Regions from separate parts of the Saccharothrix sabaoui genome, predicted to be linked through region 1. Evidence: riboswitches for the same ligand, from Rfam matches in the RefSeq annotation. Region 1 holds a riboswitch; the other holds the start of a gene.
What was found. Region 1 has a riboswitch for S-adenosylmethionine ahead of ACR807_RS11185 (methionine ABC transporter ATP-binding protein). Riboswitches for the same ligand answer to the same signal wherever they lie in the genome.

Region 1 (3,395 bases):
GTCACGCCGACCGCGTTGACCAGGGCGGGCAGCGACTCGCGGAGCAGCACGCTGCGCACGATCCGCAGCGTGGACGAGCCCGTCGTGACGGCGGCCTCGACCACCGCCACGTGCACCTCGGCCAGCACGTTCTGCACCAGCCTGCCGACGAACGGGATGGCGCCCACCGCCAGCGGCACGATCGCCGCCGTCGGCCCGATCGTGCTGCTGAGCAGGAGCCTGGTCAGCGAGGTGAGCACCACCAGCAGGACCAGGAACGGCATGGAGCGGCCGAGGTCGACGACGAAGCCGAGGACCTTGTGCACCACCGGGCGCGGCTTCAGCCCACCGGGTGCGGTGAGCTGGAGCCAGATGCCGACGGGGGTGCCGAGCAGGACCGCGATCAGGGTGGAGACCACCACCATGTAGAGCGTCTCACCGGTGGCGACGAGCAGTTGGTCGAAGACCTCCGACCAGGGTGTTGCAGACCTCACGCAGCTACTCCCTGCGGACCCGCGAGGGTCCGGCGCACGGAGCCGCCGGCCTCGGAGATCCACTCCAGCGCCGAGTCGGCGCGCTCACCCTTCAACCCGACGCGGAACCGCGCGACGGGGGTCTCGCCCAGGCGGGTCAGGCCGCCGCCCAGCAGGTTCAGGTCGACGCCGAACCGGCTGGTCGCCTCGGGCAGCAGGGCGCCGACGGCGGCGAAGCCGACCAGCACCACGTCCGCGACCCGGTCGAACGCGGCCTCCGCGCCCGGGTTCTGGTCCACGGCGGGCAGCAGCGAGGCGGCCGTGCGGCTGGCCGCGTCGGACACCAGGTCGAGCACCTTGCCGTGCTCCACGACCTTGCCGCCCTCCAGCACCGCGACGTCGTCGCAGATCCGGCGGACCACGCCCATGTCGTGCGTGACGACGAGGACGGTCACGCCCAGCTCGGCGCGCGCCCGGTCCAGCACGGTCAGCACCGAGCCGGTGGTGTCGGGGTCGAGCGCCGAGGTCGGCTCGTCGGCCAGCAGCACCGACGGCGACGCGGCGAGCGCGCGGGCCACGGCGATGCGCTGGCGCTGGCCGCCGGAGAGCTGGTCGGGGTACGACCCGGCCTTGTCGGTGAGGCCCACCAGGTCGAGCAGCTCGGCGACGCGGGTGCGGCGCTGCGGGCCGGCGATGCCCGCGGCCTCCAGCGGCAGCGCGACGTTGCCGGCGGCGGTGCGCTGGCGCAGCAGGGAGTCGCCCTGCGGCACGACGCCGATCTGCCGGCGGGCGGCGCGCAGCGCGGTGCCGTCGAGGGAGACGAGGTCCGTGCCGTCGACGCGGATCGCGCCGCTGTCCGGGCGCTCCAGCAGGGCGACGCAGCGGGCCAGGGTGGACTTGCCGGCGCCGCTCGGGCCGACGACGCCGAGGACGGTGCCGGCCGCGACGTCCAGGTTCACGCCGTCCAGCGCGCGAACCTGACCGGTACTCCCGGGGAAGGTCTTGGTGAGGTTCTCGACAGTGATCACGTTTTCGCTCCACGAAGGCGTGCGGCGGCGCGCGCTCGTGGCGCGCGTCGACCGGCGGGCTCAGCTCAGGAAGGTGTCCCGCGACGGGGACGGCGAGGATCGAAAAGCGGCCCGGTAAGCGGGCTCTGGGCTCTTCTAGAGGCTGCGACAGCCGGAGGCCGTGCGGCGGCCGTGGTCGACGACCCGCCTTCTCGTGAGCAGCATCCTGGGCACGTGATCCTCCATCGGTCCTGGCTGAAGCACCTGCCCCTGTGGAGGAGTGGTTGCTGCGGCGTCGTAGAGCCAGGTCTCTCGGCCGCTCGGGATGGCAGCACCGAGTACACCCGACGACCCACTCCCGACGCAAGCCTGAAACAGGATCGTCCGGCAAATCACACTTTCGGCCGAAAGATCGACGACTACCGAGTGGAGGCGGCCTCGGCTATCCGGACGAAGTCGGCGACCCCCAGTTGTTCGCCGCGGACAGCGGGGTCGACGCCCGCCTCGACGAGCAGCCGCTCCGCCGCCGCGGCCGACCCGGCCCAGCCGGCCAGCGCGCCGCGCAGCATCTTGCGCCGCTGCGCGAAAGCCGCGTCCACCAACGAGAACAGCGCCTTGCGGTCCACAGAGGACGGGCTCTCCCGGCGGGTGAACGCCACCAGCGCGGAGTCCACGTTGGGCACCGGCCAGAACACCGCGCGCGACACCGGGCCGGCCCGGCGCGCGTCGGCGTACCAGGCGAGCTTGACGCTCGGCACGCCGTAGACCTTGCTGCCGGGGGGCGCGGCCATCCGGTCGGCCACCTCGGACTGCACCATCACCAGGCCGGTGCGCAACGACGGCAGCTCGGCCAGCAGGTGCAGCACGACGGGCACGGCGATGTTGTACGGCAGGTTCGCCACCAGGGCGGTGGGCGCGACCGGCAGCCGGTCGGCGGTGACGCGCATCGCGTCCTCGTGCACCACGGTGAGCCGGTCGGCCAGCAGCGGGGCGCGCTCGGCGGCGGTGGCCGGGAGCCGCTCGGCGAGCTTCCCGTCGATCTCCACGGCCACCACGGCCCGGCACGCGGGCAGCAGCGCCAGCGTCAGCGACCCCAGGCCCGGCCCGACCTCCAGCACGACGTCGTCGGCGGTCAGCTCGGCCGCGGCCACGATGCGGCGCACCGTGTTCGGGTCGTGCACGAAGTTCTGCCCCAGCTTCTTGGTGGGGCGGACGTCCAGCTCGGCGGCGAGCCGGCGAACGTCAGCCGGCCCGAGGAGCGAACTCCCCGGGTCGGTCGACGGTGAAGCGTTGGTCACCCGTGCATTCTTACGACAGGCCCAGCTTCGAGGAACAGTGGGGCCACGCCGAGTAGCCGCCGCGGGCGTCGCGCAGCTTCGTGGCGACGGCGATCTGCTGCTCGCGGCTCGCCTGGTGCGGGTACGCGGCGTACTGCGCGCCGCCGTAGGCGTCCCAGGTGCTCTTGTTGAACTGGAGGCCGCCGTAGTAGCCGTTGCCGGTGTTGATGGCCCAGTTGCCGGTCGCCTCGCACTGGGCGAGGGAGTCCCACACCGCGCCGTCGGGCGGGAGCTTGGTGCCGACCTTGACCTTCTTGGCCTTCGGCTCCTTGGTGACCTTCACGCCCAGCTTCTCGCGGCCGGTCTCCTGGCCGTTCTTCTGCGTGACGCGGTAGGTGACGATCTGCTCGCCGGGCTCGCCCGGCTCCAGGACCTCTTTCTGCCCCTTCATCATCGTGTCGTCCTTGACCTCCTCGACGGGCGGCTGGATGGCCTCCGTCGCGTTGATCACGGACACGCCGGTGCGGGTGATGTGGACCTCGGCGCCGTTGGTGATGCGCAGGTCCGGCGCCGTTTCGAGCTTGTCCTCGGCGCCGAGGGAGAGGTTCTCGTTCTTGAGCATCTCGTCGACCGTCAGAGCGGTCGTCCGCAGCTGCCTC
Region 2 (3,395 bases), on a different contig from region 1:
AGCCGGTCGGACTTGCCGGCGGCCTGACCGTCCAGCACGACGTCACCGGCCTCGGTGAGCGCGGCGACGGCGGTGCGCGACAGGCCGAGCAGCTTGGCCAGGCCCGCGTCGACGCGCATGCCGTCCAGGCCGTCGGGCACGGGCAGGGTGCGGTAGCCGCTCATTCGCCCGCCTCCTTCTCCGCCTGGGCGGGCTTCTTCTTCTCCACGCGCGTCCCGTCGTAGTCGCGCTGGAGCAGGGCCATCAGGACGATGACACCGCCGCCCACGCAGATGGCCGAGTCGGCCAGGTTGAACACCGGGAAGACCCGGCCCCAGGGGTCCAGCACCGAGATGTAGTCCACGACGCCGCCGCGCAGCGGGCCGGGCGCCCGGAAGACCCGGTCGACCAGGTTGCCGGTGGCGCCGCCGAGCACGAGCCCGAGGCCGATGGCCCAGCCGACCGACCGCAGCCGGCGGGCGATCCACAGGATGAACCCGACGACGCCGAACGCGATCAGCGCGAGGATCACCGTCCAGCCCTCGGCCATGCCGAACGCGGCACCGGTGTTGCGGATCAGCGGCAGGTACAGCAGGCCGCCGAACAGCTCGACCGGCTCCCGCCCCTCCAGCTCCTCGACCGCGATCACCTTGACGACGACGTCGAGCGCCAACACGATCGGCGCGATGACCGCCAGCAGCGCGACGCGTCGCTTCGGCAGCGGCGGCTCGGGCTGGTCGGCGTCGTCGGCCGGCTCGGCGCTGGGATCGGTGCTCACCCGGCCATTGTCCAACACGCTGCTCAGCGCAGGAACGGCGGGAGCGCGCGCTGGTCGTCGCACGGCGCCCAGCGGCCGTCGCGCTGCTCGTAGGCCCACCGCGAACCCTCGGTGACGAGACGGCGCAGCGCGGCCACGAACCGGTCGACGTGCTCCTCCGAGCTGCCCAGGCCGAGGGACGCGCGCAGGGCCCGCCCGCCCCCGGTGAGCCGGTGCACGGCGACGTGGGCGCAGAACGCGCCGTCGCGCACGCCGATGCCGTGCTCGGCGGACAGCGCCGCGGCCAGGTAGCCGGCGTCCTGGCCGCCGACGGTGAAGCTCACCACGCCGACCCGGTCCTGCCCGCCGCCGAACAGGGCCAGCTCGTGCACGCCGGGCACGGTCGCCAACCCCTCGCGCAGGCGGGCCAGCAGGACGCGCTCGTGCTCGGCGACCCGCTCCCAGTGCCGCCCGAGGACGTCGCAGGCCACGGCGAGGGCGTGCACGCCGACCACGTTGGGCGTGCCGGCCTCGTGCCGCTCGGGCACCGCCGACCAGGCCACGCCCAGCCGGTCGCCGTGGTCGGTGACGCGGGCCGTGGCACCCCCGCCGACCAGGTACGGCTCGGCGGCCTGGAGCCAGTCGGAGCGGCCGACCAGCGCGCCGGAGCCGAACGGCGCGTACAGCTTGTGCCCGGACAGCACGGTGTAGTCCACGTCGAGGGCGCGCACGTCGACCGGGCGGTGCGGGGCGAGCTGGGCGGCGTCCAGGGCGACGCGCGCCCCGTGCCGGCGGGCGACCCGGGCCAGCTCGGCGACCGGCCACAGCTCGCCGGTCACGTTGGACGCGCCGGTCACCACGACCAGGCGCGGTCCGACGGGGGCCTCGCGCAGCGCGCGGTCCAGCTCCAGCACGGCCGCGGCGGGCGAGGACGGGGTGCGCAGGCGGCGCACGTTCGGGCCGCGCCACGGCAGCAGGGCGGCGTGGTGCTCGGTGTCGAACAGCAGCACGGCGGTGTGCTTCGGCACGCTGCGGGCCAGCAGGTTCAGCGCGTCGGTGGCGTTGCGGGTGAACACGACGGCGTCGGTGGACCGGGCGCCGAGGAAGCGGCGGACCGACGCGCGGGCCTGCTCGTAGACGCGGGTGGAGACCTGCGAGGCGAAGCCGGCGCCCCGGTGCACGCTCGCGTACCAGGGCAGCAGCTCGTCGACGGCGTCGCGGACCTGCTCCAGGCACGGCGCGCTGGCCGCGTGGTCGAGGTTGGCGTACTCGACGCGCTCACCGGTGACCAGCGGCACGCGCAGCGCGGAGCCGACGACGCGGGGCAGGGCGGCGGTGGTAGTGGCAGCGGTCGTGCTGGCAGTGGTCGTGGTGGCAGTGGTGACGGCGGTGGTGGGCCTGGGGACTGCGACGGTCATGACACCCTCCGGGGAGTCCGGGACTCCACCCGTGGGAAGGGAGTCCGCGCTTGCCGGACGCCCTGCGCGCCGGCCAGGTCCTCATCGGGGGCACCCCACCGCGGTAGGAGGGTTGCCGGCCAGCTAGCCCGAGCTTGTCGCTGGCACTCATGACCTTCACCCCGAAGGTAACCGGAACACCGCGCCGCCGTCGAGACGCGCCCACATCGTGGGAGGTCGCGGCTACGGCAGCCCCGCGTCGCCCTTCCAGCGCGCGAACCGGCCGGCCCGGTCGACCGCCCTGATCCGCTGCTCCGTGGCGGTGCGCGCGACCTCCGTGCACACGACCAGCAGCTGGTCGTGCTCCTGGAGCCGGGTGGTCGGCTGGGGCGTGAAGCTGTTCTCCGCCCGCACCACGAGGCTCACCGACGAGCCCGGCGGCAGCCGCAGCTCGGACAGGTAGACGCCGTGCAGCTTGGAGCCGCGCTGGATGCGCACCTGGAGCAGCTCCGCGCCCAGCTCGTCCAGCGCCGAGGAGTCGACCTGCACCTCGTGCGCCTCGCCGGACTTGACCAGGCCGAGCCACTTCGCGAGCCACGGCAGGGTGGTGCCCTGCACCAGGGTCAGCACCACGACCAGCACGAACACCGCGTCGACCAGCCGCTGGGCGCCGTCGACGCCCTGGATCAGCGGGATCAGCGCGAACACGATGGGCACCGCGCCGCGCAGCCCGGACCACGAGATGAACACCTGTTCGCGCCACGGCACCCGGAACGGCAGCGCCGCGCACAGCACCGACAGGGGTCTGGCCAGCAGCACCAGCACCGCGCCCGCGACCAGGGCGGGCACCAGGGCGTCGAGCACCCGACCGGGCGAGGCGTACAGGCCGAGCAGCACGAACAGGCCGATCTGGGCGATCCAGCCGAGGCCCTCGGCGAACGACAGGGTGTCCGCGCGGTGCGGCAGGCGGGCGTTGCCGAGGACCAGCGCGGCGATGTAGACGGCGAGGAAGCCGGAGGCGTGCGCGAGGTCGCCGGCGGTGTAGGCGAGCAGGCACACGGCGACCGTGGCCAGCGGGTACAGGCCGGTGGAGGGCAGGGCGGCGCGGCGCAGCCCCACCCCGCCGAGCCAGCCGAGCGCGATGCCGATCAGGGCGCCCGCGACCAGCTCGTACACCATCAGGGCGGGCGCGGTCCACGTCACCGGGTCGGGCGAGGCGAGCAGCACGACGGCGATGTAGACCGGCGCGTCGTTGATGCCGG

Region 2: another riboswitch for S-adenosylmethionine. It lies ahead of ACR807_RS02400 (aminotransferase class V-fold PLP-dependent enzyme); the one in region 1 lies ahead of ACR807_RS11185 (methionine ABC transporter ATP-binding protein).

Annotation. Positions count from the first base shown of each region.
Region 1 is NZ_JBPKJK010000027.1:43,858-47,252, reverse strand. Features, by position in the region: gene ACR807_RS11190 (methionine ABC transporter permease) at 1-473, opposite strand, end outside; gene ACR807_RS11185 (methionine ABC transporter ATP-binding protein) at 470-1,480, opposite strand; SAM riboswitch class I at 1,699-1,791, opposite strand; gene rsmA (16S rRNA (adenine(1518)-N(6)/adenine(1519)-N(6))-dimethyltransferase RsmA) at 1,879-2,757, opposite strand; gene ACR807_RS11175 (resuscitation-promoting factor) at 2,768-3,395, opposite strand, start outside.
Region 2 is NZ_JBPKJK010000004.1:66,547-69,941, reverse strand. Features, by position in the region: gene ACR807_RS02410 (RluA family pseudouridine synthase) at 1-164, opposite strand, end outside; gene lspA (signal peptidase II) at 161-757, opposite strand; gene ACR807_RS02400 (aminotransferase class V-fold PLP-dependent enzyme) at 781-2,154, opposite strand; SAM riboswitch class IV at 2,196-2,309, opposite strand; gene ACR807_RS02395 (potassium/proton antiporter) at 2,377-3,395, opposite strand, start outside.